Regions from separate parts of the Faunimonas sp. B44 genome, predicted to be linked through region 1. Evidence: riboswitches for the same ligand, from Rfam matches in the RefSeq annotation. Region 1 holds a riboswitch; each other region holds the start of a gene.
What was found. Region 1 has a riboswitch for thiamine pyrophosphate ahead of thiM (hydroxyethylthiazole kinase). Riboswitches for the same ligand answer to the same signal wherever they lie in the genome.
Positions count from the first base shown of each region.

Region 2: another riboswitch for thiamine pyrophosphate. It lies ahead of thiB (thiamine ABC transporter substrate binding subunit); the one in region 1 lies ahead of thiM (hydroxyethylthiazole kinase).
Region 3: another riboswitch for thiamine pyrophosphate. It lies ahead of ACUN0C_RS17395 (ABC transporter permease); the one in region 1 lies ahead of thiM (hydroxyethylthiazole kinase).
Region 4: another riboswitch for thiamine pyrophosphate. It lies ahead of ACUN0C_RS09660 (hydroxyethylthiazole kinase); the one in region 1 lies ahead of thiM (hydroxyethylthiazole kinase).

Region 1 is NZ_JBQYEX010000007.1:17,452-24,774, reverse strand. Features, by position in the region: gene lon (endopeptidase La) at 1-806, shown strand, start outside; gene ACUN0C_RS13415 (group III truncated hemoglobin) at 828-1,280, opposite strand; gene ACUN0C_RS13410 (hypothetical protein) at 1,370-1,915, opposite strand; TPP riboswitch at 2,087-2,184, shown strand; gene thiM (hydroxyethylthiazole kinase) at 2,175-2,963, shown strand; gene ACUN0C_RS13400 (DUF72 domain-containing protein) at 2,950-3,888, opposite strand; gene ku (non-homologous end joining protein Ku) at 4,052-5,032, shown strand; gene ligD (DNA ligase D) at 5,036-7,323, shown strand, end outside.
Region 2 is NZ_JBQYEX010000001.1:130,096-137,418, forward strand. Features, by position in the region: gene ACUN0C_RS00645 (cation:proton antiporter) at 1-1,680, opposite strand, end outside; gene ACUN0C_RS00650 (potassium channel family protein) at 1,773-2,228, opposite strand; TPP riboswitch at 2,339-2,437, shown strand; gene thiB (thiamine ABC transporter substrate binding subunit) at 2,502-3,530, shown strand; gene ACUN0C_RS00660 (thiamine/thiamine pyrophosphate ABC transporter permease ThiP) at 3,538-5,109, shown strand; gene ACUN0C_RS00665 (thiamine ABC transporter ATP-binding protein) at 5,102-5,794, shown strand; gene ACUN0C_RS00670 (MATE family efflux transporter) at 5,798-7,228, opposite strand; gene arfB (alternative ribosome rescue aminoacyl-tRNA hydrolase ArfB) at 7,291-7,323, opposite strand, start outside.
Region 3 is NZ_JBQYEX010000014.1:63,185-70,507, forward strand. Features, by position in the region: gene ACUN0C_RS17385 (hypothetical protein) at 1-485, shown strand, start outside; gene ACUN0C_RS17390 (ABC transporter substrate-binding protein) at 515-1,450, opposite strand; gene ACUN0C_RS17395 (ABC transporter permease) at 1,464-2,228, opposite strand; TPP riboswitch at 2,252-2,359, opposite strand; gene ACUN0C_RS17400 (DMT family transporter) at 2,445-3,377, shown strand; gene ACUN0C_RS17405 (erythromycin esterase family protein) at 3,517-4,860, shown strand; gene rpoH (RNA polymerase sigma factor RpoH) at 4,900-5,814, opposite strand; gene ACUN0C_RS17415 (RluA family pseudouridine synthase) at 5,913-6,920, opposite strand; gene ACUN0C_RS17420 (fimbrial protein) at 6,919-7,305, shown strand.
Region 4 is NZ_JBQYEX010000004.1:160,509-167,831, forward strand. Features, by position in the region: gene ACUN0C_RS09635 (OmpP1/FadL family transporter) at 1-456, opposite strand, end outside; gene ACUN0C_RS09640 (fumarylacetoacetate hydrolase family protein) at 691-1,539, shown strand; gene ACUN0C_RS09645 (TRAP transporter substrate-binding protein) at 1,587-2,663, opposite strand; gene thiD (bifunctional hydroxymethylpyrimidine kinase/phosphomethylpyrimidine kinase) at 2,663-3,466, opposite strand; gene thiE (thiamine phosphate synthase) at 3,463-4,128, opposite strand; gene ACUN0C_RS09660 (hydroxyethylthiazole kinase) at 4,125-4,862, opposite strand; TPP riboswitch at 4,904-5,005, opposite strand; gene ACUN0C_RS09665 (Lrp/AsnC ligand binding domain-containing protein) at 5,116-5,352, shown strand; gene ACUN0C_RS09670 (DMT family transporter) at 5,356-6,279, opposite strand; gene ACUN0C_RS09675 (DUF1206 domain-containing protein) at 6,384-7,190, opposite strand; gene ACUN0C_RS09680 (xanthine dehydrogenase family protein molybdopterin-binding subunit) at 7,234-7,323, opposite strand, start outside.

The DNA of each region.
Region 1 (7,323 bases):
AGGCGGAGATCGACGAGGAGGCGCTGAGGGCGATCGTCCAGCACTATACGCGCGAGGCCGGGGTCCGGAATCTCGAGCGCGAGATCGGCAAGGCGCTCCGCCATGCCGCCGTCCGCATCGCGGAGGGGAGCGCTGCCGCCGTCCGCATCGGCGCGGACGACCTGGCGGCCGTGCTCGGGCCGCTCCGCTTCGAAAACGAGGTGGCGATGCGGACGAGCGTTCCCGGCGTCGCCACCGGCCTCGCCTGGACGCCGGTCGGCGGCGACATCCTGTTCATCGAGGCGACGCGGATACCCGGCAGCGGGCGGCTGATCCTCACCGGCCAGCTCGGCGAGGTGATGCGGGAGAGCGCCCAGGCCGCGCTCAGCCTGGTGAAGAGCCGCGCCGAATCGTTCGGGGTCGACCCGAAGCTCTTCGCCGACAGCGACATCCACATCCACGTGCCGGCCGGGGCGACGCCCAAGGACGGGCCGAGCGCGGGCGTCGCCATGTTCACGGCGCTGGCCTCGCTCCTCTCCGGGCGCACGGTGCGGAGCGACACGGCGATGACCGGGGAGATCAGCCTGCGCGGCCTCGTGCTTCCCGTCGGCGGCATCAAGGAGAAGGTGGTCGCGGCGGCACGCGCGGGGCTGACACGGGTCATGCTGCCCGCCCGCAACCGGCGCGACTACGAGGAGATACCTGAACAGGCCCGGGCGAAGCTGGAATTCGTCTGGCTGGAGCGCGTCGACGACGCCGTGGCCGCGGCGCTCAGCGACGGAACGGGCGAGGCCGCATCCTCCGGCGGCGCGAAGAAGGTCGCCTGACGGTTCGAGCGGCGCGCCGCCCTACCGGCCTCCGCCGGCGACCGGACGGGCCGGCGCGATGTCGGCCGGATCGAAGAACATTGCGAGCTGCAGGCTCTGCGCGATCCGCACCGCCTTCTCCATGAAGCTGTCCGCGACGGCCGGCGGGCAGAGCTCGTCCACGGTGCGCTTGAAGAGGCCGAGCCAGAGCGCGAAATCGCGCGGCGTGACGCCCTCGAGCCTGGCATGGGCGGGCACCGGGCGGCCCTTGTAGCGGCCGGTCTGCATCATGACGGAGGACCAGAAGGCGCACATCTTCGGCAGGTGATCGTCCCAGCGGTCGCCGATCCCGGCGGCGAAGATGGGGCCGAGCCGTTCGTCCGCCCGCACCCGGCCGTAGAAGGTGTGGACCACGCGCGCGATCAGGTCCTCGTCGAGGGCCTCGTGTCTCGGCTCGGGCGAAGTCGGCGCGGGGGCAATCGGGATCGTGGTCATGGCGATCGAAAGATGCAGGGGCTATGCTTCTTTCTACGATGATCCCGCAGCGTACGGCAATGCGACCGTTGGACCGGCTGGCCTGCCGTTCATTCCGAATCGAGGAGTGCGGCCATTCCGTCGTGATCGCCGGTCATCACCGCCGGATCGTCGAGGATCGCGTTCTCCAGCGGGACCGGATCGCCGCCGCGATAGAAGTCCGTGGCGGCGAGCCTGGCCGCGAAATCGTCCCTTGCCCGCACGAAGGAGGCGAAGCGGTGGGCGGGCCAGGCGATCGGATCGACGTTCTCGCGGCTGAAGGCGGCGGTGAAGACGAACGCCCCGCCGGCCGGGAACGGACCGAAGATGCGGCCGTGATTGTTGTCGACGATGAAGGGCTCGTTGGAGAAGGCATGGTCCCGCTCCGTCGGGATCTGGCCGTGATAGGCGTCCCCGATCCAGGCGCGGTAGCCTGCCGAGTGACCCTCGCGAAGCGGATAGCCGGCGAGAGCCGCGGCGCCGATCAGGCGCGTCTTGGCGTCGTCCGCCGATTTCGCCGCGCGGTCGACGATGACGACGTTGATGGGTTCCCGCAGCGCCTTCCCGTCGTAGATCTCCCCCAGCCAGTGGGCGGGCGTGCCCTGCGGATCGATCATCCACTTCCCGATCGCAGGCAGTCCGGGCGGGTTCGCGACGTCTGCTGGCGGGCTTCCCGAGGGCTGAGCCTCTGCGCTCGCGGCGAGAAACGCGGCGCCTGCGACCATTGCGCAGGCCGACCAACCCCGACACACGTAGAGGTTGACATGGTATCCGCTGCAGATAGCCTTCTCCCCGGCGCGGGGTGCTCGCCGGCGGGCGGGCTGAGATGACACCCGTGAACTTGATCTGGGCCATACCAGCGTAAGGACTGCCGCGATGATCGACGCCATCTGGGATTCCGTTCGTCAGGTGCGGTCGCAGCGACCGCTGGTCCTGAATATCACCAACTTCGTGGTCATGAACAACACGGCCAACGCCCTGCTGGCGCTCGGCGCTTCGCCGATCATGGCGCATGCCTGCGAGGAGATCGAGGATCTCGTCGCCGCCACGGGAGCGGTCGTCGTCAATATCGGCACGCTGTCGCCGCCCTGGACCGCCGCGATGCGGCTCGCCGCCCGAAAGGCGACCGCCGCCGGCAAGCCCTGGGTCCTCGATCCGGCCGGCGTGGGGGCGACGGCCTACCGCGACACCACTGCCGCGGGGCTGAGCGCGCTCAACCCTGACGTGATTCGCGGCAATGCGTCGGAAGTGCAGGTCCTCGCCGGCCTCGCCGGCGTGACGAAGGGCGTGGACGCCACGCTGGAAGCGGAGGAGAGCCTCCCCGCCGCCGCCCTGCTCACCGAAGCGACGCATGCGGTCGTCGCGGTGACGGGGCGGAGCGACTACGTGATCTTCGGACACGAGCGCCGAGCGGTCCACAACGGCCACGCCATGATGGCGCGCGTGACGGGGCTCGGCTGCACCGCGACCGCGCTCGTCGGCGCCTTCCTGGCTGCAGTCCGCGACCCGTTCGCGGCGACGTTGCACGCGCTCGCCGTGCTCGGCGTGGCCGGCGAGATGGCAGCCGAGAAGGCGGCGGGGCCCGGCTCGCTGCAGATGCTTCTCCTCGACGCGCTCTATGCGATCGACCGGCCGACGCTCGCCGCTCGCGTCAGGATCGACTGAGGCTCCGGCCGGGTCCTGTTTCCACCCGCAGCACCGCACGCGGCGCGACCCCGACCCGCTCCATCAGGCCCTTGGCGTCGAACGGGGCCCGCACCTTCGCGTCGTTGTCGAAATAGACGTAGACGTCCCGGCTGGGCAGGCCGGTTGGCGGCGAAGCGCTGGCGCGTTCGTTGGTCGGGACTTCGCCGCCCTCCGCCCAGGCGATCGCCCGCTCCGCCCAGAGGTCGAGCGCCGGCCCGTCATAGCCGCTCGCATAGAGGACCTCGGAGCCGTGCAGCCGGCAGTAGACGAAGTCGGCCGTGACATCCATGAGCCGCGGCCAGGTCACCGCGTCGGAGACGACGAGCGCGACGCCCTGCACCCTGAGGAGGGCTATGAAGTCCTCGCTCGCGAAGTCGGCATGGCGGATCTCCAGCGCATGCCGGAGCGGCCGGGTCGGCGCCGGCTCCAGCCACGTCCGGCCCGCGACGCGATGATCGTGATGCTGCCGCGCGAAGGCCTCCGCCTCGCTCGTGTCGCGCGGCAGGAGGCGCAGGAAGCTCTCGATCCGCTCCCGGTCGTAGCCGAAGTTCGGCGACAGCTGCCAGAGCAGCGGCCCGAGCTTGTGCCCGAGACTGAGGACGCCGGAGGCGAGGAAATTCGCAAGCGGGGCTTCGGCTTCGAGCAGCCGCTTCACATGCGTGATGAAGCGGGGCCCCTTGAGCGAGAAGACGAAATCGTCCGGCGTCTCCGCCGCCCAGCGCGCGAAGCAGTCGGGTTTCTGGAGGCCGTAGAAGGTGCCGTTGATCTCGATCGAGTTGAAGGTGCGGGCGGCGAAGGCGAGCTCCTGCTTCTGCGGCAGGCCGGGCGGGTAGAACACGCCGCGCCAGGGCCGGTAGGTCCAGCCGGAAATGCCGATCCGGATGTCGCCGCGGCGCCCCTGCATGCGAGCCTCGCCCTGTCCGCGGCGCGAGCGCCGCCATGCCCGAAATGCGCGACCGGGGCTGCGGTTCGCGCATCGCCGCGCACGGCGGAACTATAGCCGGCATCGGAACGGCTGCGGCGGGCGCGCGTTAGCATCATCGTTCAGCCTTGCACGTGAGTAACCGATGCCCGCCGCCCGGCCGATCTGGAAAGGCCACATCCGCCTCTCGCTCGTCTCCATTCCCGTCGAGCTCTACACCGCCACGAAATCGACCGCGAAGATCGCGTTCCGCCAGATCCACGAGCCGAGCGGCAAGCCGGTGAAATACGAGAAGGTGGTGCCGGGGATCGGTCCCGTCGACACCGGCGAGATCCTCAAGGGCTTCGAATACGAGAAGGGGCAGTACGTCCTCCTCACCGAAGACGACATCGACGACGTCAGGCTGGAGACGCGCAAGACGCTGGAGCTGACGCAGTTCGTCGGCGCCTGCGAGATCGAGCCGCTCTATTTCGACAAGCCCTATTTCGTCGTGCCGCAGGACGAGCTGGCGGAGGACGCCTTCCGCGTCGTCCGCGACGCCTTGCGGGAATCCGAGAAGGTCGGGATCGGCCAGCTGGCGCTGCGCGGCAAGGAGTACCTCGCCGCGCTCAAGCCGTGCGGCACCGGGCTCCTGCTCGAGACGCTCCACTACGAGGAGGAGATCCGGAAGTCCGACAGCTTCTTCTCCGGCATCAGCGGCGAACGGGCGGACGAGGATCTCCTCGCGGTCGCCCGGCAGCTGATCGACAGGAAGACGGCGCCTTTCGACGCCGCGGCCTTCAAGGACAACTACACCAAGGCGCTGCGCGCCCTCATCGACGAGCGCCTGAAGAGCAAGGGCGGCAAGCGGGCGGCGGTGCCGGATGCCGAGCCGGTCCGGACCGGCGGCAACGTCATCGACCTGATGGCCGCGCTGAAGCAGAGCCTCGAAGGGGCTGGCGCCTCCGGCGGGAAGGGCGGCGCTGCGGCCCCGGCCGCCAAGGCGGGCAGCCGTCCCAAGGGCACGGCCAAGAGCGCGCCGGCCAAGGGCGCGGCCTCGAAGTCCTCGGACGAGCCGAAGAAGACCCCCGCGCGCAGCCGGTCTGCCGCGGCCGGCGCGACCGAGAAGGCGCGCAAGTCGGCCTGACGCATGGCGCGCGCGAAGACGTCCGAGGCGCTGATCGAGTACAACCGCAAGCGCGACTTCGCGCGCACCGCCGAGCCGAAGGGCGAGGTGAAGGCCGGCGAGGGCTTCAGCTTCGTCGTGCAGAAGCACGCCGCGACCCGGCTCCATTACGACTTCCGGCTCGAGCTCGACGGCGTCCTCAAGAGCTGGGCCGTCACCAAAGGCCCGAGCCTCGACCCGTCGGAGAAGCGGCTGGCGGTCCGCACCGAGGACCACCCGCTCGAATATGGCGGCTTCGAAGGCACCATCCCGAAGGGCGAGTATGGCGGCGGCACGGTCATGCTGTGGGACCGCGGCACCTGGGAGCCGCTCCACGATCCCCGGGAAGGCCTCGCCGAGGGCAAGCTCCACTTCAACCTTCACGGAGAGCGGCTGAAGGGCGGCTGGGCGCTCATCCGCCTCAGGCCGCGCGCGGGCGAGAAGCGCGAGAACTGGCTCCTCATCAAGGAGCGCGACGAGACCGCCGATGAGGCCGATCCGCTCCTCTCCGAGCACGTCACCAGCGTCACGACGGGGCGCAGCATGGACGAGATCGCCACCGGCGATTCCGCCGTCTGGCACTCCGACAGGAATGAGCAGCCCGAGGCGAAGGCGCCTCCCGTCCGGCGCGCGCGCAAGCGCAAGCCGGTCGGGCTGCCGCCGTTCCGCCCGCCCGAGCTCGCGACGCTCGTATCCGAGCCGCCGGACGGGGGTGACTGGCTGCACGAGCTGAAATACGACGGCTACCGCGCGCTCGTCGCGGCCGACGGTGCCGAGGTGCGCTGCTACACCCGCAACGGGCTCGACTGGACCGACCGCTTCCGCCCGGTGGCGCGCGCCTTCGCGACGCTCGGCCTGAGCGGCGCCCTCGTCGACGGCGAGATCGTCGCATTCGCGCCGGACGGGCGTACCGATTTCTCCACGCTGCAGGCGGCGCTGAAGGAAAGCGGGCCGATCGCCTTCTTCGCCTTCGATCTCCTCGTCGAGGCCGGGGAGGATCTCTGCGCCAAACCGCTCGTGGAGCGAAAGCAGCGCCTGCGGACGCTGCTCGAGGGCATCCCGAAGGAGGCGCCGATCCATTACAGCGAGCATGTGCGCGGGGAAGGGCAGGCGGTGCTCGGCCAGCTCTGCGCCGCCGGCCACGAGGGCATCGTCTCGAAGAAGGCGGATGCACCCTATCGCGGCCAGCGCACGCGCTCCTGGCTGAAGACCAAGTGTACTCGGCGGCAGGAATTCGTGATCGGCGGCTGGATGCCGTCCGACAAGCGGCAGGCATTCCGCTCGCTCATCGTGGGCACGTGGCAGGACGGCAGGCTCGTCTATGCCGGCCGCGTCGGCACCGGCTTCAACGCGGACGACCTGGAGGCGCTCGGCAAGAAGCTCGCCGACCGCGCCGAACCTCGGTCGCCCTTCGCCGAGGTGCCGCGCGAGATCAGACGGAGCGCGCGCTGGGTGCGGCCCGAGCTCGTCGCCGAGATCGCCTATACCGAGTTCACCAGCGACGGCATCCTGCGCCATCCCTCGTTCCAGGGGCTCAGGGAGGACAAGCCGCCGCGCGAGGTCGTGATCGAGACGCCTGCGCAAGCGCCTGGGAAGTCGAGCGACGAGGGCGAGGACTCGACGCGCGCCGGCATCCGGGTGACGAGCCCGCACAAGGTGCTCTTTCCGAACCAGGGCCTGACCAAGGCCGACCTCCTCGACTATTACGAGGCCGTGTCCGCCGAGATGCTGCGTTTCGTCGGCGGCCGGCCGCTCAGCCTCGTCCGCTGCCCGCAGGGGCGCAGCCGCAAGTGCTTCTTCCAAAAGCACGACACCGGCGGCTTCCCCGACGCGATGCGCCACGTCATGATCACCGAGAATTCGGGCGAGACGGAGCAGTATTTCTACGTCGACGACCTCGCGGGCCTCGTCGCCGGCGTGCAGATGGGCGTGCTGGAGTTCCACGTCTGGGGCTCGCGGATCGACCAGCTCGAGAAGCCCGAGCGGCTCGTCTTCGACCTCGACCCGGACGAGGGACTCGATTTCCAGGACGTCCGCCGCGCGTCGTTCGACCTGCGCGACCGCCTCACGAAGATCGGCTTGACGAGCTACCCGATGCTCTCCGGCGGCAAGGGCGTCCACGTCGTGGTCCCGCTCGTCCGCCGCGCCGGCTGGACCGAGACGAAGGCCTTCTGCAAGGGCGTGGCGCAGGCGATGGCCGACGAGGAGCCGGACCGCTTCGTCGCCAACATGTCGAAGGCGAGGCGCAAGGGCCGGATCTTCGTCGATTACCT
Region 2 (7,323 bases), on a different contig from region 1:
CGGTTTCTTCGCTGCGGGCGGAATTGCGGCTTCGTCGATGTCGAGGATCTGCTTGGCGGCTGAGGCGGCCGCGTCGTCGAAGGGATGCAGCACGAGGTCCACGCCGCCTTCGTCGAGCCGGCTCGCCTCGGCATCGTCGCGAGCGGTGATCGCCACGCGGCCGGAGAAGCGGTGGCTCCGGATCGCGCTGAGCAGGCCGCTGCGGGCATCCGTCTCCGTCAGGAGGATCGTGCCGTAGGGGATCGCCAGCACGATCCATCGCGCCTTCGACAGCGGGAGGTCGTTCCAGAACTCCGGCTCCGTGACGTCGCCGTAGCGGACCTGGTACCCGTGCGCCGACCAGGCCCGCACGGCCTGCGGGTCGAGATCGACCGCGAGCACCCTGAGCCCGGCGTCGGTCAGGCGCTTCAGGAGCTGCCCGCCGAACCGGCCGAGCCCGAACAGGATGACGTCGATCTCGGGCTGCTCGGGCTCGTCGGCGGCGCCGTGCCGCGTGCGCCGGAAGTCGAACGGCCGCAGCAGCGGTTCGGCGAGTTCGTAGAGCTGGTGCGAATAGGTGATCATGTAGACGGAGATCGCGATCGTCACCAGGCCGACCAGGGTGACGAGGCCGACGGCGGACGGCTCGACATGGCCGAGGCTGAGACCCATCGCCATGAAGATGAGCGAGAACTCGGAAATCTGCGCGACCGTCAGACCGGCCAGGAACCCGGTGCGGAGCCGGTACCCCATCGCCGACATGATCACCATGACGATCAGCGGGTTCCCGATCAGCACGAACAGCGAGAAGACGATCGCCCGCCCGAGATCCTGCCCGAGGCCGGAGAGGTCGAAGGACGCGCCGATCGAGACGAAGAAGAAGAGGAGCAGGAATTCCCGGAGCCCGGCGAGCCGGGCGGAGATCATGTCGCGATAGGGCGTCGAGCCGAGCGACACGCCCGCAATGAGCCCGCCGATCTCCTTGCCGAGCCCGACCGTGTCGCCGAGCGCGGCCGCGGCGGCCGCCCAGCCGATCGCGAAGATGACGAGCAGTTCCGGCGTGCGTGCGAGCCGGCCCATCAAACCGTCCGCCGCGTAGCGCACGAACAGGATCAGGACGACGATCGCGGCGACGAGCGCGGCGAGGACCTGCCAGAGCGAGCCGGCGCCGCCATGTTCGCCCTCGCCGATCCCGAGAGTGGAGAGGACCACCATCGTGATCACGACTACGATGTCCTGCACGATCAGGAAGCCGAGCGCGATGCGGCCGTGCAGCGTCTCGAGCTCGCGCTTGTCGCTGAGCAGCTTCACGATGATGATCGTGGAGGAGAAGGTGAGCGCGACCGCGACGTAGAGGCTGGTGACGGCGTCGAGGCCGAGCGCGAGCCCGATGCCGAACCCGATCACCGAGGTGAAGAGGACCTGCCCGAGCCCGGTCGCGAGCGACACCGGGCCGAGCGTCCTGACCAGGCGGAAGTCGAGCTTCAGGCCGACCAGGAAGAGCAGGAGCGCCACGCCGAGCTCGGCGAGGAAGCGGATCTGGCCTGCGGTCTCGGCGCTGTTGTCGAAGAGCGCGGCCGCCAGCAGCCCGACGGCGATGAAGCTGACGATCACCGGCTGGCGGAGCGCCGCCCCGAGCATCCCGATGGCTGCGGCGCCGAGCAGCAGCCACGCCATTTCGTGAAAGATTACGTCGGCCATCCACGATCCGTCTGACCGCCGTCGAATGGCAGCCCGCGGCGCGATGGTCAAACGGGATCGAGAGCTGCCGCCGCCGCTCCCGGCGGAGGGTTCTACTCGCGCCGGTCTGTGTGGCTCCGCGCCCGGGTGTGGAGCGGCCACAGGCGCTCCATGGCGAGATAGGTGAAGGAGGTCGACCAGCCGATGAGGAACAGGCCGTTCAGCGCCTCGATGCCCGAGATGAGGCGGAGCGCGCCGGCCGGGTAGATGTCGCCGAAGCCGAGGGTCGAATAGGACGTCACCGAGAAATAGAGGTAGTCGGCGAAATGGAGCTCCAGGTTGCCGTGGAGCGATCCGAGGCCGACGCGGTCGAGCAGGAGGTAGCCGGCGGCGTAGGCCCAGACCTCGATGGTATGCGCCGCGAAGCAGCCGAGCACCACGACGAGGATGCGCAGGCGGAGCGGGAGCCTCATTTGGGGAAGCGCCACGGATATGAGCCGCAGCACCTCGTAATGGATCACGATCGTCGCGACCACGAGCGCGCCCCCGATCAGGAGTGACACCGCCACGATCTGCTCCCCCCGCTCCACCTCCCCATTGCCTACGACGGCGGCGCGTCGGCGACAATCGCCCGGCCGGACGAGCGCTTGCGCCTTCGCCCCGCCCGCACTAGCGTGCGCGCCGTCTCGCGGGGTGCCCGTCCGGGCTGAGAGGCATGAGCCAACCCGTCGAACCTGATCCGGGTCATGCCGGCGGAGGGATGAGATGCCGAGAGCCGACGGCTCCCGCCCCGCACCCTGCCGCGCCCGACCCGGGACCACGCGCAGGCGAGGAGCAGCGTCATGAAGGTTTTCCGGGGAATCGGCTGGCTGCGGCTGGCCAGCGCGGCGATGGCCGCACTCGCGCTCGGCGCAGGCCAGGCTGCGGCGCAGGCGAAGCCGCGCCTGACCGTCTACACCTACACCTCGTTCGCCGGGAAATACGGGCCGGGCGCCACGATCAAGGAGCGCTTCGAGGCGGAGTGCGGCTGCACGCTGGACTGGGTGGCGAGCGACGACGCCGGCACGCTCCTGTCCCGGCTGAAGCTCGAAGGGTCCGGCACCCGCGCAGACGTCGTGCTCGGGCTCGACCAGAACCTCGTCGCGGAAGCGCGCGCGACCGGCCTCTTCGCGCCCCACGAGGTCGACCTCGCCGCGCTCGACCTGCCGGTTCCGTGGAGCGACGACACCTTCGTGCCGTTCGACTGGGGCTGGCACGCCTTCGTCTACGATTCCACCAGGCTCGCCGCCCCGCCCGCGAGCTTCCGCGACCTCGTGGAGGCCGAGGACGGCCCGACGCTCGTCGTCCAGGACCCGCGCACTTCCGCGCCGGGGCTCGGCCTGCTCCTGTGGGTCCGCTCGCTCTACGGCGAGGAGGCCGCCGGCGTCTGGCGGAAGCTCGCGCCGCGGATCGTCACCGTGACCAAGGGCTGGTCGGAGGCCTACGGCCTGTTCCTGAAGGGGGAGGCTGACATGGTGCTGAGCTATTCGACCTCGCCCGCCTACCACATCGGCGCGGAGAACGAGACGAAGTACCGGGCGGCGATCTTCCCCGAAGGGCACTACATGCAGGTCGAGGTCGCCGCCGCGACCGCCGCGTCGAAGAACCCGGATCTCGCCCGCGGCTTCCTCCGCTTCATGCTCTCCAACCCGTTCCAGTCGGCGATCCCCGAGGGCAACTGGATGTATCCGGCGGTCGAGCCGGAGGGCGGGCTGCCGGCCTCCTTCGCCGACCTCCCCGCGCCGGAGAAATCCCTGCTGATGACGCCGGAAGAGGTCCGCGAGCATCGCCGCCCCTTCGTCGACGAATGGCTCGACGCGATGAGCCGCTAGGCGCGCCATGGGCCGGCTGCCGGGCGTCGTCGTCCTCGTCCTCGTCTTCGGGATCGTCGCGGCGGCGCTCGGCGGGCTCGCCGCGGCCGCGGGCCCGGAGAGCGCGGACCTGCCCTGGCGCTATGTCGGCCGCGTCCTCGCCTTCAGCGTCGGCCAGGCGGCGCTCTCGACAGTGCTGTCGCTGCTTCTCGGCGCGGCGCTCGCGCTGGCGCTCGCGCGCCGGGCCCGCTTCCCGGGCCGCGACCTCTTCGTGGCGGCGCTCAACCTCGCCACCGTGCTGCCGGCGATCGTCGCCGTCTTCGGCATCGTGGCGGTGCTCGGCCGCTCCGGCTGGGCAGGCACGGCCGCGCGCTTCCTCGGCTTCGAGTACGGGTCGTGGCTCTACGGCTTGCCCGGCATCCTCGTCGCGCACGTCTTCTTCAACGCCCCGCTCGCGGCCCGCATCTTCCTCGGCAGCCTCTCGGCGGTGCCCGCCGAGCACTGGCGACTCGCCGCCCAGCTCGGCATGCCGGCCGGGGCCGTGTTCAGGATCGTCGACCGGCCGGTCCTCTTCCGGGAGGCGCCGGCGCTCGGGCTCCTGATCTTCCTGCTCTGCTTCACGAGCTTCGCCATCGTCCTGGCGCTCGGCGGCGGCCCGCGCGCCTCCACGCTGGAGGTGGCGATCTACGAGGCGGTGCGCTTCGAGGCCGATCTCGGGCGCGCCGGGCTGCTCGCCGCGATCCAGATCGCGATCTGCCTCGCCATCGCGGTGCCGGTGCTCGCGGCGGCGCGCCGGCCGCCGGAAATGCCGGGCGCGGCGCTCCCCGCCGAGCGGCCGGATACCGGCATCCCGGCGCTCAAGGCCCTGGACGGGCTCGTGCTCGCGCTCGGGGCGGCGCTCGTCCTGCCGCCGCTCGCCGCGATCCTCGTCTCGGGAGTCGCAGGTCTCTCGAGCCTCGCGCCGGGGGAGACGGCGCTCGCGCTCGTCACCAGCGTCGCGATCGCCGTGCCGGCCGGGCTGCTCGCGACGCTCTTCGCCGTCGCGCTCGCCGATCTTGCCCGCAGGCTGCGCGGCGGTGCGCGCGGCGACCGGGCCGCCGACGCGATCGGCCTCGTCGGCCTCGCCGCGCTCGCCATCCCGCCGGTCGCCCTCTCGGCCGGGCTGTTCGTGGCGCTCCGGCCGGTCGTGAACCCGTTCGCCTTCGCGCTGCCGCTCATCGTCCTCGTGAACGCCCTGATGGCGCTGCCCTTCGCGCTCCGCCAGGTCGAGCCGCCGCTCGCGCTCTCGGCCGAGCGCTACGGCCGCCTCGCCGACAGCCTCGGCATCGCCGGCGCCGCGCGCATCAGGATCGTCGACTGGCCGCTGCTGCGCCGGCCGTTCCTCGTCGCGCTCGGCATATCGAGCGCGCTCTCGCTCGGCGATCTCGGCGTCGCCGCCTTCTTCGGCTCGGGCAATCTCCTGACGCTGCCGCTCCTCCTCCACCAGCTGATGGGCGCCTACCGCATGGAGGCGGCGGCCTCCGTGTCGCTCCTCCTTGCCTCGCTCGTGCTCGCGATCTTTCTTGCCGCGCAACGCTGGTCCGGGGACGCGCTTGCTTGAAATCGCTGATCTGAGGCTCGACTATCCGGAGTTCAGCGCCCGCTACGACCTCCTGGTCCCGGCCGGCGCGCTCTGCGCGCTGATCGGCCCCTCGGGCGGCGGCAAGACCACGCTCCTCCACGCCGTCGCCGGCTTCGGCGAGCGGCCGACCGGCACGCTGCGCTTCGGCGGGCGCTACCTGATCGGGCTTGCCCCGGCCGAGCGCCCGCTCTCCATCCTCTTCCAGGATCACAACCTCTTCCCGCACCTCACGGCGGAGGAGAATGTCGGCCTCGGCATCAGGCCCGACCTGCGGCTGAAGGCGGAGGACCGCGCCCGCATCGCCGGGGCGCTCGAGCGGGTCGGCCTCGCCGGCATGCAGCGGAGGCGCCCCGGCGAGCTCTCCGGCGGCCAGCGCCAGCGCGTGGCGCTCGCCCGCGCGCTCGTCCGCGACCGACCCCTGATGCTCCTCGACGAGCCCTTCGCCGCGCTCGATCCCGCCCTTCGCGCCGACATGATCGCGCTCGTGGACGCGGTCCGCCGCGAGCGCGGCCTGACGGTGGTGATGTCGATCCACACGCCGGAGGACGTCGTCCCGATCGCCGAGCTGATGGCCTTCGTCGCCGACGGGCGGGTGGTCGCCGCCGACCGGCCGGACCGGCTCCTCGACGCGGCCGTCCATCCCGAGCTCGAGCCCTACCGCTGAGCCTCACGCCCGGGCTTCGCGCCGCGCCTCCGCCGCGGACGCGCCGACAAGCCCCAGCCGCTCGCGCGCGATCCACCGCCCGGTCATCAGGATCGCGACCAGGATCAAGGCGCTCGCGAGCCCGATCCAGATGCCGACGCCCTCGAGCCCGAAGCGGAAGCCGAGCAGCGCCCCGAACGGCAGGCCGACGCCCCAATAGCCGAACAGCGCGAAGAGCATCGGCACGCGCGTGTCGTGCAGGCCGCGCAGCATGCCCGAGCCGACCGCCTGCGCCCCGTCGGCGACCTGGAACAGCGCGGCATAGGCGAGGAACGTCGCCGCCAGCGCGACGACCTCCGCATTGCCCGGGTCGCCGATGTCGAGGAAGGCCGAGATCAGCAGCTCCGGCGCGCCGACCATGACGATCGCCGTCATGGTCATGAAGCCGACGCCGAGCGCGTAGGCGGTCCAGCCGGAGCGCGCGATCGCCTGCCGGTCGCCGGCGCCGAACGCCCGGCCGACCCGCACCGTCGCCGCCTGCCCGAAGCCCATCGGCACCATGAAGGCGAGCGAGGCGAGCTGGATCGCGATCGAATGCGCGGCGAGGCTCGCCGGCCCGATCAGGCCCATCAGGAACACCGCCGCGTTGAAGATCGAGACCTCGAACAGGATGGTCGCCCCGATCGGCAGGCCGAGCCGCCAGAAGGCGCGGAAGCGCGGCCAGTCCGGCCGCCAGAAGCGGCCGAAGACGTGGTAGCGCCGGAACCGGCGGTCGACCGAGACGATGAGCGCGAGCCCGAGGAACATCAGCGTGCTGCAGAGCGTCGTGGCGAGCCCCGCGCCGACCAGCTCCAGCCGCGGGAAGCCGAGCGCCCCGAACATCAGCACCCAGTCGGCGAGCGCGTTGACGACGATGGTGACCGCGCCGACGAGGAGCGCCCAGACCGGCCGCTCCAGCGCCGCCACGAAGCTGCGCAGCACGATGTAGCCGAGGAAGGGCAGCATCGACCATTGCAGCGCGCGCATGTAGGCGGCCGATTGCTGGGCGAGCGCCGGGTCCTGCCCGAGCACGTCGACGAGGATCGTCTCGGCGTTCCACAGCACGACCCAGACCGGCAGCGTGATGGCGATCGCGCTCCACAGCCCCTGCCGCACCGTGCGCCGCACGTCGCGGACCGAATTGAAGCGCCGCCCGATCTCGCGCGCGACCATCGCCGAGGTGGCGCCGAGGAGCCCGATCCCGAAGATCAGGAAGGCGAAATAGAGGTTGGAGGCGAGCGCGCCGGCGGCGAGGTAGCGCGGCCCGAGCCAGCCCATCAGCACGACGTCGGTCGCCGTCATGCCGGTCTGGGCGAGGTTGGTGAGGATGATCGGCCAGGCGAGCGAAAGGGTCGCGCGCACCTCCCGGGCCCACGCGCTCCGCGCGCCCATGCTCTTCGCCATCGTGTCCGGCATGGCGCGGCTTCTACTCTCGGGCCGCGGGAAAGGCCATCGGCTGTTCGACGGCGAGGCAGCGCTCAGTCAGAAGGCGGGCGCGTGCTGCGCAGTCG
Region 3 (7,323 bases), on a different contig from region 1:
GCGAGGGCGAGCAGTCCGGCCAGGCCGCGCAGGGCCAGACCACCTGGGAACAGGTCGACCGGCCCGACGGCCTGCCTGCGATCCGCGGCATCATGCGCATCCCCGATCGCGACGCGACCGTCACGCTGACCATCTCGAAGAACACGGACCAGGGCCTGCCGGCGAGCCACATGGTGGAGATCGCCTTCGAGGGCGACCTGTCGGAAACGGCGATCGAGCGGGTGCCGGCGCTGGTGCTGAAGCCGAACGAGCAGGCCCGCGGCCAGCCGCTCGCCGGCGCCGCGGTGCCGGTCACGGACACACTGTTCTGGATCGCGCTCTCCGACGAGGAGGAGCAGATCAACCGGAACGTGGCGCTGATGCGCGACGGCTCCTGGTTCGACATGCCGCTCCTCTTCACGGACGGCAAGCGTGCCCTGCTCACCTTCGAGAAGGGGATTGCCGGCGACCGCCTGTTCGAGACGGTCATGCGGGCCTGGGACTGATCTCGACGCAGGGTCGATCCCGCGCCAGGTCACTCCAGCGCGACGGCGTACTCGTCGACCGGGCGCGCCTCCTCGATCAGACCCCGCTCCGCGAGGAACGTGGCGAAGCGGGCGTAGCGCATCCGGTCGAGCGCTGCCGGGCTTCGCGAGAAGCGCGGCAGCGTGTCGGCATAGGCGCGCCGGTTGAGCTCGTCCCCGAGATCGGGATGGGCTCCGAGGAAGATCTCCAGCCCTTCCTCCGGATGGTTCGTGAGATAGAGGGTCGCCTGCTCGACCGCCTCGATGAACCGCTTCAGCCGATCGTCGCCGAGGCTGTCGCGATGGGCCACGTAGATCAGTTCGTCATACGCCGGGACGCCTGATTCCTCCGGGTAGAACGCGGTGCCCTCATGGCCCTCCAGCCGCAGCTGCGTCAGCTCGAAGTTGCGGAAAGCGCCGATCACCGCATCGACGCGCCCGGCGATGAGTGCGGGCGAGAGCGCGAAGTTCACGTTGACCAGCTTGACGTCCTGCATCCCGACGCCGGCTTCCGCGAGCATCGCCTCGAGCAGCACCTCCTCGAAACCGGCAACCGAATAGCCGATCGTCTTGTCCTTCAGGTCCGCGAGCGCCTTCACCGGCCCGTCGGCGAGCACGACGAGCGCGTTGAGCGGGGTGGCGACGAGCGTACCGATCCTGACGATCGGCAGGTCCTGCTCGCGCTGGAGATAGAGGTTCGGCTGGTAGGTGATTGCGATGTCACCCTGGCGCGCGGCGACGAGCCGGGGCGGCGCGCTCGGATCGGCCGGCGGAACGAGCTCGACGTCCAGTCCCCTGTCGGCGAAGTACCCCTTCTCGGCCGCGACGACGAGCGGGGCGTGATCGGGATTGACGAACCAGTCGAGCAGGACGGTCAGCCTGTCGGCCGCGCCCGCGTTCTGGATCGACGCGATGCCGGCGATGAGCGCGGCGGCGAGAATTCTCATTGCGGTGCTTCCTTCAGCGGTTGGAACCTTCCCCTGGCACCCAGGCGAGCTGCCGTCTCACCAGCCCGTCCACGGCGGCGCGAAGCAGGATCGCCATGACGGCGAGGAGAACGAGGGCGACGAAGACGCGATCGGTCTGCATGCGCGCGTTCGCCTGGAGCATGATGAAGCCGAGGCCGGCCGAGGCGCCGACCCATTCGCCGACGACGGCGCCGATCGGCGCAACGCCCGCCGCGATCCGCAGCCCGGACCCAAGCGCCGGCAGCGCTGCAGGAATCCGCAGCTTCCAGAGCGTCGCGATGCGCCCGGCGCCATTGAGGCGCGCGAGGTCGAGAAGATCGGGGTCGGTCCGGCGCAGTCCGTCCGCGAAGGCGGTCGCCACGGGGAAGAAGATGATGAGGCCCGCCATCGCGACCTTGGAGGCGAGGCCGAAGCCGAACCAGATGACGAGGAGCGGGGCGATCGCGAAGACCGGCAGCGCCTGGCTCACCACCAGCATCGGGCCGACCAGCCGTTCCAGCCGCGGCGACAGCGCGAGGAGAACGGCAGACGCGGCGCCGAGCCCGACCCCGATCGCCATCCCGGCCACGATCTCCCAGCCCGTCGTCGACGCGTGCGCCAAGAAATAGCCGGGCTCGGCCGCAAAGGCGGCCGCGATGCGGGACGGCGGCGGCAGGACGAAAGCGGGCACGGAGAGGAGGCGGACGGCAGCTTCCCACAGGAGCAGGAGCGCGGCGACCGCACCGATTCGCAGGCCCGTCTCGGCTGCTCTCCACACGTCCGCGCTCCATCGATGGCGAAGCGGACGCTTGATCCCGTCCCTTCGCCGGCATGACCCGGATCAGGTTCAAAGGGTTCGGCCGTCGGCCGTCTCAGCGCGGCGGAAGCCGCGCACCCCTCGGATGGAAGCGCAGTAGCGGGTTGGCCGGCCGAGGGCAAGGCGCAAGCGCATAGCGGGGTTTACAGGCCCCGCGGGCCGTGCTTACCGCACGCGGTGACACGCTTTTTCGCCTGGGCCTGGCACCAGCCCTATCTCCTCCTCACCGTCACCTCGCTGTTCTGGGCGGGGAACGCCGTGGTCGGCCGGTTTCTGGCCGGCTCGATTCCGCCGGCGACGCTTGCCGGCACGCGCTGGCTGGGAGCCTTCGTGCTGCTTCTGCCCCTCGCCGTGGGCCAGATCAGGCGGGATTGGCAGACGCTTCGGCATCACCTGCCGTATCTCGTGCTCGTCTCCTTCGCCGGCATTACCGTGTTCAACACGCTCCTCTATTGGAGCCTGCAGCACACGACCGCGATGAACGCGAGCCTGATGCAGTCGACGGCGCCGCTCCTCATCGGGGTCTGGACCTTCCTGCTCTTCCGCGACCGGCTCACCGGCAAGCAGATCGCCGGCATCCTGACGTCCCTCATGGGCGTGCTGGTCATCGTGACCGAAGGCGATCTCGGCCGCGTTCGGCATCTCGCGTTCAACGTGGGCGACGTCATGGTCGTCGCGGCCATGACCGTCTACGCGTTCTATTCGGCGCTCCTGAGGAAACGGCCGGTCGTCGGCGCACTCACCTTCGTCACGGTCACGATCGGGATCGGCTCGGTGCTGCTTTTCCCGTTTTCCCTGTACGAGGTCGTGGCGCAGGGCCGCACGGTCGTCATCACCCCCGCGTCCGCGCTGGCAGTCCTCTACGTGATCCTCTTTCCCTCGGTGGCGGCCTATTTGTTCTTCAATCGCGGCGTCGAACTGATCGGTGCGAACCGGGCCGGCCCATTCTTCCACCTGGTCCCGCTCTTCGGCACGGCCCTCGCAATCCTTCTCCTCGGCGAACGCCCGGCGCTCTTCCATGCGGTCGGAGCGGGGCTGATCCTTGCCGGCGTCTTCGTCGCGACGAAGAATCCGGCCAAGCCGAAGGCGCCCGCAGCGCCGGGACGCTGAGCGGCGGACCGAGGGAGGGGCGGCACCGTCTCCGTCTCGGAACCCTGACGCAGGCGGCGTGTTGATTCCGGGTTTGGAAGAGTGGGGGAATTCTCGTGCGCCCCACCGAATGCCAGTCGCGCGCGGCCGAGGAGGCGGCATGGGCGATCTCGTGACGGGCCGCCACGCGGCCGCCCGCGAGGCGGAAAACCTGGCCCGCGCGGTGAGGGAGGCCTCCAGGAGCCTGCCTGCGCCGGAGCGTAGCGACGAGTTCGGCGAGCAGTTCGATGCCTTCGGCGACGCCAGGGTCGTGCTCCTCGGGGAGGCGACGCACGGCACCTCGGAGTTCTACCGCGCCCGTGCGGCGATCACCCGCCGGCTGATCAGCAAGCACGGCTTCGACATCGTCGCCGTGGAGGCGGACTGGCCGGATGCGGCGCGGATCGACCGCTACGTCAGGCACCAATCCGCGCGGCCCTCCGGCGAGGAGGCGTTCACGCGCTTCCCGACCTGGATGTGGCGGAACGCCGAGGTGCGCGAGTTCGTGGACTGGCTCCGCCGGCACAATGACGGCAAGCCGGCCGGGGCGCGCGTCGAGTTTCGCGGCCTCGACGTCTACAGCCTCGGCGGGTCGATCGACGCGGTGATCGGCTACCTCGACGGCGTCGATCCGGAGGCGGCACGGCTCGCGCGCAAGCGCTACGGCTGCCTGACGCCTTGGCAGGCGGAGCCGGCGCATTACGGCCGCGACGTGCTCTATGGCCGGAAGGACACCTGCGAAGACGCGATCGTGAGCCAGCTCGAGGCGCTGCTCGCACGTCGCCTGGACTATGGCGCGCAGGACGGCGAAGACTTCTTCGACGCGGCCCAGAACGCGCGCATCGTGCGTGCCGCCGAGCAGTACTACCGGATCATGTACCGCGGCTCATCGGAGTCCTGGAACCTGCGCGACCGGCACATGTTCGAGACGCTGCGCCGGCTGCTGGCGCGCCGCGGAGCGGGCGCCAAGGCCGTGGTCTGGGCGCACAACTCCCACATCGGCAACGCCGCGGCGACGGCCATGGGCTGGCAGGGCGAGTTCAACATCGGCGAGCTCTGCCGCACGGCATTCGGCGAGGATGCGGCGCTCGTCGGCTTCGGCACCGACCGCGGCACGGTGGCGGCCGCTTCCGACTGGGGCGGACGAATGGAGATCATGCAGGTTCGCCCGGCGCGCGACGACAGCATCGAACGGGTGTTCCGCCAGGCCGGCGTCGCCCGCAGCCTCACGGACATGCGCGGGCAGGGGAGGCGGGCGCTCCGCGACAGCCTTGCCGAACCGCGGCTCGAGCGCGCGATCGGTGTGGTTTACCGCCCGGAGAGCGAGCGCACGAGCCACTATTTCGAGGCGGTCCTGCCGGAGCAGTTCGACGCGTTCGTGTGGTTCGAGGAAACGAAGGCCGTCACCCCGCTGCCCGGCCCGGCATCTCACGGCGTGCCCGATACCTATCCCTTCGGGCTCTGACCGGGCGACCGCGCTTCGCCGGCCGAGAGCCGCCGCGCCTCAGGCAGGAGAGGCGAGGAGTGCCGCCCGCCCCCTCTCGCGGTCCTTCACGGCCTTCACCATCGCCTTCTGGACCTTGTCGAAGGCCCGCACCTCGAGCTGGCGCACGCGCTCGCGGCTCACGTCGAACTCGTCGGAGAGCTGCTCGAGCGTCAGCGGATCCTCCGACAGGCGCCGCGCCTCAAAGATGCGCCGCTCGCGGTTGTCGAGGACGTCGAGCGCATCCTTCAGCATGGCCCGGCGCTGATCGAGCTCGTCCTCCTGGATGAGGCGCGCCTCCTGGCTCTCGCTGTCGTCGGTGAGCCAGTCCTGCCACTCGCCGCCGCTTTCCCCCTCGCCGGCGCGGATCGGCGCGTTGAGGGATGCGTCGCCGGAGAGGCGGCGGTTCATCGAGATCACCTCCTCCTCCGACACGTTGAGCTTCTCGGCGATCTGCTTCACCTGGTCCGGGCGCAGATCGCCCTCGTCGAGCGCCTGGATCTGGCTCTTCGCCTTCCTGAGATTGAAGAACAGGCGCTTCTGGTTGGCCGTGGTGCCCATCTTCACGAGGCTCCAGGACCGCAGGATATATTCCTGGATCGAGGCCCGGATCCACCACATCGCATAGGTCGCCAGCCTAAAGCCGCGGTCCGGATCGAAGCGCTTCACGGCCTGCATCAGACCGACGTTCCCCTCGGAAATGACCTCGCCGATCGGCAGGCCGTAGCCGCGGTATCCCATGGCGATCTTGGCGACCAGGCGCAAATGGCTGGTGACGAGGCGGTGCGCGGCATCGCGATCGCCATGCTCCGCGTATCGCTTCGCCAGCATGTACTCTTCCTGCGGCTCCAGCATCGGGAACTTGCGGATCTCGTCGAGATACCGCGAAAGCCCGCCTTCGCCAGACTGGAAAACCGGAATGCTGCCTTTGGCCATGATCAATCCCTGCCGTTTGCGGGGTCCGCCCGCACGCCCGGACCCCATCCAGTCCGGTGCAACCAATCCCTATAGGGCGATTTCCACCCGAGGCCGACTTACGTTTGTGTAATGAGCATGCCGCGGAGGCGCTCGATCAGGTCCGCCATGTCGGCCGGCGGCGAACTCGTGAAGTCCAGCACCGCGCCGGTCGCGGGATGCCGGAATGCGAGGCGCCGAGCGTGCAGCGCCTGACGTCTGAACGCACGGACCGCGGCTGCGATCCCTTCCGGGAGCGTTTCGGCCTTGGTCAGGAAGCCCGCGCCGTAGACGTGGTCGCCGACGAGCGGATGGCCGATATGCGCCATGTGAACGCGGATCTGGTGCGTGCGCCCTGTCTCCAGCCGGCAATGCAAGAGGCTTGCCACGCCGCCGCCATAGACCTCCGCGACCGTATAACGGGTGATCGCCGGGCGGCCGCCGGCCTTCACGACCGCCTGCTTCTGGCGGTTTCTCGGATCGCGGTCGAGCGCAGTCTCGACCGTGCCTGTTCGCCGCGCCGGAACGCCCCAGACCAACGCGACGTACTCCCGCTCCAGCGGCCCCGTTCGGCCATGATCGGCGAACTGCTCGGAAAGCGCCTGATGCGTCCGGTCGTTCTTGGCGACGACGAGCAGGCCGGAGGTGTCCTTGTCGAGCCGGTGGACGATGCCCGGGCGGCGCACCCCGCCGATGCCGGAGAGCGTTTCGCCGCAATGGTGGAGGAGGGCGTTGACGAGCGTTCCGGTCCAGTTGCCGGGCCCGGGATGGACCACCAGGCCGGCGGGCTTGTCGACCACGATCAGATCGTCATCCTCGTAGACGATTTCAAGCGGGATCGCCTCCGGCGCCGGCTCGGGCGCCTCCGGCTCCGGCAGGGCGACGCTCACCGTCTCGCCGCCGTTGACCCGGTAATTGGGGTCGACTACGGTCCGGCCGCCGACGTCGACCTGGCCCTCCTTAACGAGCGCCTTGTAGCGGCTGCGCGAGAGGCGCCCGCCGCGGCGGGCGAGAAACGCGTCGAGCCGCTCGCCCGCGTCTTCGGCCGCGACCGCGAGATCTTCCACATCGTCTTCCGACTGAGCCATGGCCGCCCACGATCCTGCCAAGTTCGACGAAGAGGAGCCGCCGCTCGACCCCGCCGCCGAGCGCGTGCGCCAGAAGCTCGCCCGCCTGCTGCTCGGCTCGCTCGGCGTCATGCTGCTCGGGCTTATCGCGGTGTTCGCGGCGATTGTCTACAAGATCGGAGGCGGCGACCGTGCTGCGGTCCCGCAGGAGAGCGCCGTCCTTTCGCCCGAGCAGGCGATCGCCGGCGAGGTCCGCCTGCCGGCCGGCGCCGAGATCCGCCACCTGGCGCTCGAGGGGCGCACCGCGCTCCTGCACGTGGTGGAGGCCGACGGGACGGCCGCCCTCGTGCTGCTCGACCTCGAGACGGGACGGGCCTTCGGCCGGCACGTTATCATCGGCGAATAGCGCGGGGAGCTCCCCTTG
Region 4 (7,323 bases), on a different contig from region 1:
GGACTGGCCGGCCCATTGCGTCGCGGGGTTCGTCACCAGGCCGAACGGGCCGTTGACGGCGATGCCGGCGATGAGGCTGTCGGTCAGCCGGTAGGCGCTGTAGGTTGCGGGCACGAAGGCGTCCTGCCCCATGTCGCCGGTTGCGCCGGTGGCCGCGAGCCCGCCGCTCAGCGCGTTCAGCGTTCCGACCGTCGTGGCGGACGGGGTGATCTCGACCTTCGGGAAGACGCCGGAGCCGACCACTTCCGCCTCGAAGCCCATGACCTGCGAAAGCGTCGCGGGGTTCCAGAAGATCGAGGAGAGGCTGCCGCCCGCGGCCATGCCGGCGAAGCTCATGCCCTGGCCGTAGGCGCTCTGCTCGCGAAGCGCGAAGGCGCCGGCATTGGCGTCCGACACCGCCAGTGCGAGGACGGCGGCAGAGCCGAACAGCAAGGCAATCCGCTTCGAACTTGGCATGGACCGTTTCCCCCACTCGCGATGACGCGTCGCTGAACATGCGCGAATCGCAACTTGCAGTTAGCCAGCAGCCGCAAGCGGCGAGCAATTGCGAGTTGACACGGCGGCCGGGATGACATCATTCCGCGCCGTCCGTGTGGCAATCGCGCAACGAAATCCTGCGTCTGCGGGCGCGGCACGCGGCGAACGCGCTCCTGCAACCGTCGCCGCCGACATTCAGATGGGAGAACCTCAATGAAGCTGGTGCGGTATGGCGAGAAGGGCCGGGAGAAGCCCGGGGCGATCGATGCGCATGGGCGCATCCGGGACCTCTCCGGGATTGTTGCCGATTTCACGCCCGAAGTGATGACGATCGAGCTGCGCGACCGGCTCACCGCGCTCGACCTCGACGGCCTGCCGGTCGTCGACGGCAATCCGCGCCTCGGCGCGCCGATCGCGCGGACCGGCCATTTCATCGCGATCGGCCTCAACTATGTCGACCACGCCAAGGAAGCAGGCCAGCCGATCCCGGCCGAGCCGGTCATCTTCTCCAAGGCGCCGAGTTCGCTCAGCGGACCGAACGACGACGTCATCCTGCCGCGCGGCTCGGTGAAGGGCGACTGGGAGGTCGAGCTCGGCTTCGTGATCGGCCGCCACTGCCACTACGTCGACCAGGCAGACGCGCTCTCGGCCGTGTTCGGCTACGTGCTCGCCAACGACGTCTCCGAGCGCGCCTTCCAGATCGAGGGCACCGGGCAGTGGATCAAGGGCAAGAGCGCGCCGACCTTCGGCCCGATCGGCCCGTGGCTCGTCACGGCCGACGAGATTTCCGACCCGCAGGACCTCGCCATGTGGCTCGACGTGAACGGCGAGCGCATGCAGACCGGCAACACGAAGACGATGATCTTCCCGGTCTCGGAACTGATCGCCTATTGCTCCGAGAAGATGGACCTGGAGCCCGGCGACCTCGTCATCACCGGCACGCCGCCGGGCGTCGGCCTCGGGATGAAGCCGCAGAAGTTCCTGAAGGCGGGCGACGAGATGCGCCTCGGCATGGATCGCCTCGGCGAGCAGCGCCAGAAGGTCGTCGCCTTCCAGGGCTGATCCCCGCGCGAGATCGTCCGCCGGGCGAACCGGCGGACAAGCGCGCCTCAATCCGGCTGGCGCGCGTCGAGGAAGCTCTGGACCGACACCTCGCTCCAGGGCGCGAGCACGGTCCGGGCATCGGCATAGGATTGTGCGATGCGGCCGCTAAGATCGTCCCGCGCCGCGATTTCGCGCACGATGTCGCCGGCGGCCGAACGGGCCGCAGCCATGACGTCGCCGGGGAAGCGGACGAGCTCGATGTCCTTCTCCTTGAGGGCGGCGAGCGCGCGCGCGTTCATCAGCTCGGCCTCGGCGAGCGAGTAGGCGTTCTCGGCGCGCGCGGCGTTCTCGACCACCGCCTTCAGCGCCGCCGGCAGGGCGTTCCACGCCGCCAGCGAGACGATCAGCTCGCCGGTCCCGTTCGGCTTGTTGAAGCCCGGATGGTGGTAGTAGCGCGCGATCCTGTAGAAGCCGCTCGCCAGGTCGCTCTGCGGCCCGAGGAATTCCGCGCCGTCGATCATGCCCGACTGGAGCGCCGGCAGGATCTCGGCCACCGGCGTCGTCACCGGCGTCGCGCCGAGCCGGCGGTAGACCTCCCCGCCCGTGCCGGCGACGCGAAGCCGCAGCCCGCGGACGTCGTCGAGGGTCCTGATCGGGCGCACGAACCAGCCGCCCATGTTGAAGCCGGGATTGCCGGCCATGAACGGCTTCACCTCGAAGCCGGCATAGAGCTCGTCCCAGAGCGCCTGGCCGCCGCCATGCTCGATCCAGGCCATGTGCTCGGTCGGCGTCAGCCCGAAGGGCATGGTGGTGAAGAACACCGTCGCCGGGTGCTTGCCCTGCCAGTAGAAGGAGGCGGTGTGGCCGGCATCGGCGGCCCCGCCGCGCACGGCGTCGAGCACCTCGAGGCCCGACACGATCTCGCCGGCGGCATGGACCCTGACCGTCAGCCGGCCGTCGCTCATCTCGCCGATGCGGCGCGCGAGGCGCTCCGCCGTCATGCCGGGGCCCGGCAGGTTCTTCGGCCAGGACGTCACCATGCGCCATTCGATGCGCGCCTGCGCAAGCGCCGGTGCGGCGAGCGCGGCGGCGCCGGCGGCGCTCCCGCCGGCAATCAGCGTGCGTCGTGTGATGGAAGTCATCAGCGGCTCCAGATGGCGTGGAAATGGTGGACGGGACCGTGGCCGGACCCGATCGTGAGCGTGTCGGAGGCCGCGATCGCGGCGTGGAGATAGGCTTTGGCGGCTGCCACGGAGCCTTCGAGGTCGAGGCCGCGGGCGAGTCCGGCGGCGATCGCGGAAGAGAGCGTGCAGCCGGTCCCGTGCGTGTTCGGCGTGTCGAGCCGCGGCGCCTCGAACCAGCGGCGAAGCTCCGGCGTGACCAGGAGGTCGGCCGCCGTCGGCCCCTCGCCGTGGCCGCCCTTGAGGAGGACGCCGCGGGCGCCCTGCGCCAGCAGCGCGTCGGCCTGCCGCTCCATCGCCGCCTTGCCGTCCGCCACCGGCTCGTCCAGCAGCCGGGCCGCCTCGTGCAGGTTCGGCGTGACGAGGAGCGCGCGCGTGAAGAGCGTGTGCGCCAGGACCTCGACGGCCTCGTCGGCGATGAGCTTCGCGCCGCTCGTCGTGACCATCACCGGGTCGAGTACGACCGGGCCCGTGTCCCATGCGTCGAGGCCGCCGGCGACGGCTTCGATCACCGCCGGGTTGGAGAGCATGCCGATCTTCGTCGCGCCGACGGCGAGGTCGCCGTAGACGGCGTCCATCTGCGCGCGCACGAAAGCCGGCGGCACGTCGTGGACGCCCGTCACCGTCCGCGTGTTCTGGGCGGTGAGCGCCGCGATCACGCTCGCGCCGTAGACGCCGAGCGCGGAGAAGGTCTTCAGGTCGGCCTGGATGCCGGCGCCGCCGCCGGAATCCGAGCCTGCAATGGTGACCGCGATCGCCGTCATGCGGCTGCCCCCGACGCGCCGCGCGCGTCCTCCACGATGCGCCGGAGCCGTGCGGCCGCCGCCTCCACCTCGTCCGCCATGAAGAGCGCTGAGATGACCGCGACGCCCTCGGCGCCGGCTGCGACGATCGCCGCCGCATTCGTCTCGTCGATGCCCGCGATGGCGCCGACCGGCAGGCCCGGCCGCCGGCGGCGCAGGATGGCCGCGAGCGCCCGCCATCCGGCCACGCCGACCGCGCCCGGATTGTCCTTCGACTGCGTCTCGAACACGCCGCCGACGCAGACATAGTCGATCTCGTCGAGCGGGGAGCCGGTCGCCTCCGCCTCCGTCTTGACGCTCAGCCCGATCAGCGCCTGCGGCCCAAGCAGCCGGCGCGCATCGCCGGCCGCCATGTCGTCCTGCCCGACATGCACGCCCTCGGCGCCCGCGGCCAGCGCGACGTCGACGCGGTCGTTCACGAGGAGCGGCACGCCGCTCCCCGCGACGGCAGCGCGGATGGCACGCACCGCGTCGACCATCTGCCGCGTCGAGCCGGTCTTGTCGCGGTACTGCAGGAGGGTCGCGCCGCCGGAGACCGCCGCGCGGGCGAGGTCCGGCAGCGGGCGTCCGCGGCTGCGGGCGGGGTCGAGAATGCCGTAGAGCGTCAGGTCGACTGGGTTCATCCTGGATGTCCTTGGTGGTCGGCCGGCCTGCCGAGGCCGTGCAGTTCGTCGAGGAAGAGCGGCACGAAGCTGCCCGGGCCGGCAGCCTCCGCGCCGGCGCGCGCGCCCGCTTCGCCGAAGCCGTCGAGCGCAGCGGCGATGGCGGCGAAGGCATCCGCTTCGACGGCGAGGCAGGCCGCGGCGACCGCGCCGAGGGCGCAGCCCATCGCCGTCACCTCCGCCATGAGGGGGTGCCCGGTCTCCACCGTCGCGCGCCGGCCTGCGCCGCGCAGGAGGTCGACGGCGCCGGACACCGCCACGACGGTGCCGCGCGCCTCGGCCTCCGCGAGCGCCGCCTCCCCGATCGCCGCGGCCTCGCCTTCGTTGAGGCGGAGGGCTGACGGGCCGCGCGCCAGCAGCACGCGCGCGAATGCGGCGCGCTCCGGCGAGCGGTCGGCGAAGACCGGGTCCAGCACCCAGCGCCTGCTTGATGCCTCGGCCGCGGCGACGGCGCGCTCGATCGCCTGGCGCGACGATCCGGTCAGCATGCCGAGATTGACGAGGAGCGCGTCGCTGCTCGCCACGAAGGGGCCAATCTCGGCCGGATCGGTCGACATGGATGGCACGGCGCCGATCGCGAGCAGCACGTTCGCGGTGAAGGCCTGCGCGACGGAGTTGGTGAGGCAGTGGACGCGCGGACGGCGCGCCCGGACGGCGCCGAAAACCGGCGCGGGCGACGGCGCAGGGGCGAGCATCAGAGGCCCCGAAGTCCTGCGACGGCAAAATGAGGGTGTCTGTCGTCCATCGTGCCCATCCCTCCGCCGGTGTTAACCGGATCAGGTTCGAGGGGTTGGCGTGTCGCCTCTCAGCCGCCGCAGCGGCACCCCCTGAGCCAAGCTTCCCAGGACATAATCGGCAGGCGGGCGCCGCGCAACCCGTTCCTGCGGCGAGCGGCGCTTGCGGCGGACGCCCCGATCCGCTTCACTCCGGCCGAATCCGGAGGCCCGCATGACCCCCTTCTTCGTCATGATCAAATGCCAGCTCGGCAAATCCTACCAGGTCGCGACCGAGCTCGCGGACGCGGAGATCGCCTCGGAGATCTATTCGACGGCCGGCGACTACGACCTTCTCGCCAAGTTCTACGTCAATCCCGGCGAGGACATCGGCCATTTCGTGAACGAGAAGGTGCACCCGATCTCCGGCATCCAGGACACCAAAACCATCATCACCTTCAAGGCGTTCTGACCCTCAGCCTTGCGGCAGCTGCGCCTTGCGCTGCCGCTCCCGGCTGATCCGGAGCTGCCGCTCGCGCAGGATGATGAAGATGCCGGACGCGATGACGATCGGCCCGCCGATGAAGAGCGAAGGGCCCGGCAGCTCCGAGAAGACGAGATAGCCGAGCGCCAGCCCCCAGATCATCGAGACGTATTCGAAGGGCGCGATCGTGGAGGCGTCGGCGTGCCGGTAGGCCGAGGTCATGAGGATCTGGCCGATGCCGCCGAAGAGGCCCGAGGCGATGAGGAGCGCCGCGTCGGTGGGGTCCGGCACGACCCAGCCGAACGGCAGGGTCGCCAGCCCGGCGACGCTCGAAGTCACGGTGAAATAGAAGACGATCGTGCCGGTCCGCTCGGTGTGGGTGAGGCTGCGCACGAAGATGCCGGTGATTGCCGACAGCACCGTGGAGACGAGCGCCAGCACGGCGCCGAGGAGCGCGGTATCGGCGACGGCGCCGGCGCCGAGGAGCCCGAGCTGTGGCCACAGGATGACCAGAATGCCGGCGAAGCCGACGATGACGGCGCTCCAGCGATAGGCACGCACCGTCTCGTGCAGCACGAGCGCCCCGAGCACGACGATGAAGAGCGGCGCGGCATAGTTGATGGCCAACGCCTCCGGCAGCGGCAGGCGCTGGATCGCGGCGAACCACAGCCCCATGCTGGCGACGCCGACGAGGCCGCGGCCCGCATGGACCATCGGTTTGTCGGTCCTCAGCGCAACCAGGAACTCGCCCCGCCAGACGAGCATCGCCACGATCGGGATGAGCGCGAAGGCCGAGCGGAAGAACACGACCTCGCCTTCCGGCACGCGCCCCGCCGTCGCCTTGATGCAGACGAGCATCAGGGTGAAGAGCAGGGTCGAGGCGATCTTGAGGACGATTCCGTAGGCGGGGCTCATCGTCCGGTGCCTAGCATGGAGTCGGGCCGGCCGCGCATGCGGACCGGTCGCCGATGCGCGGCTCCGCCATGCGCGATTCGCAGGGCTCCAGCCCGGACCGGGGGTCAGCCGGGATCGATCCGGCGATAGCGAGCCTCGGCGAAGCTGTAGACCGCGAAGGCGAGGAAGCCGATCCCCATCGCGAGCAGGATCGCCCAGCCGAAGGCGAGGCCCTGCACGGCAGCGAGCGCATCCTTCAGGCCCGGCTGGTTCTCGGGGCTGTAGGCGAATCCGCCGGTGACGATCAGGATGGCGAGGATCAGGAACACCGCGCCGCGCGCGAAGAGGCCCGCCTGCGACAGCGGTCGGACCCAGCGCCCGATGTCGGGCGGACAGCGCATGTGTTTCTCGAAGCCGGCCGTCGCCGCCTTCCAGAAATGGGCGCCGGCGACCGCGAGCAGAATGGCCGCGACGGCCCAGACGACCAGCCAGCCGAGGCCCGCGTCGAACACCGCCGCGATCCAGCCGCCGGTCGGGTCGCCATTGTCGCCGCCGGAGCTGCCCCAGCGGGAGACCAGGCCGAGGGCGAACATCGCCAGCGCGAAATTCACGACCCCGCTCCCGAGCAGTCCGGCGCGAACGGCAATCCCCTTGGCCCCCTTGCCGTGATGGTCGGGGTCCTTGACGGCCTGTATCACCCGCCATCCGGCATGGCCGAAGAGGCCGATCACCATCGCCCAGACCAGGATCGTACCGAAGGGAGCGCCGAGGACCGCGGCGAGCGCGTCTTCGCTGTCCTTGGCCTCGGAGCCGCCGAGCGCCGCGAGGATCGTGAAGAAGCCGATGATCAGGTAAACGGTTCCGCGCGCGGCATAGCCTGCCCGGGCGAGGCGCTCGATCCCGGTGCTGATGGCGGCGTCGGTCTGCGGCATGCCCCGGAGAACGACCGAGCCGAAGGCATGTTCCTTCGCCTGCTCAAGCCTTTGCGGACCTGATCGCCTCCCACAGCCGCTGCGGCGTGGCCGGCATGTCGATGTGATCGATGCCGTAGGCGCGGTGAAGCGC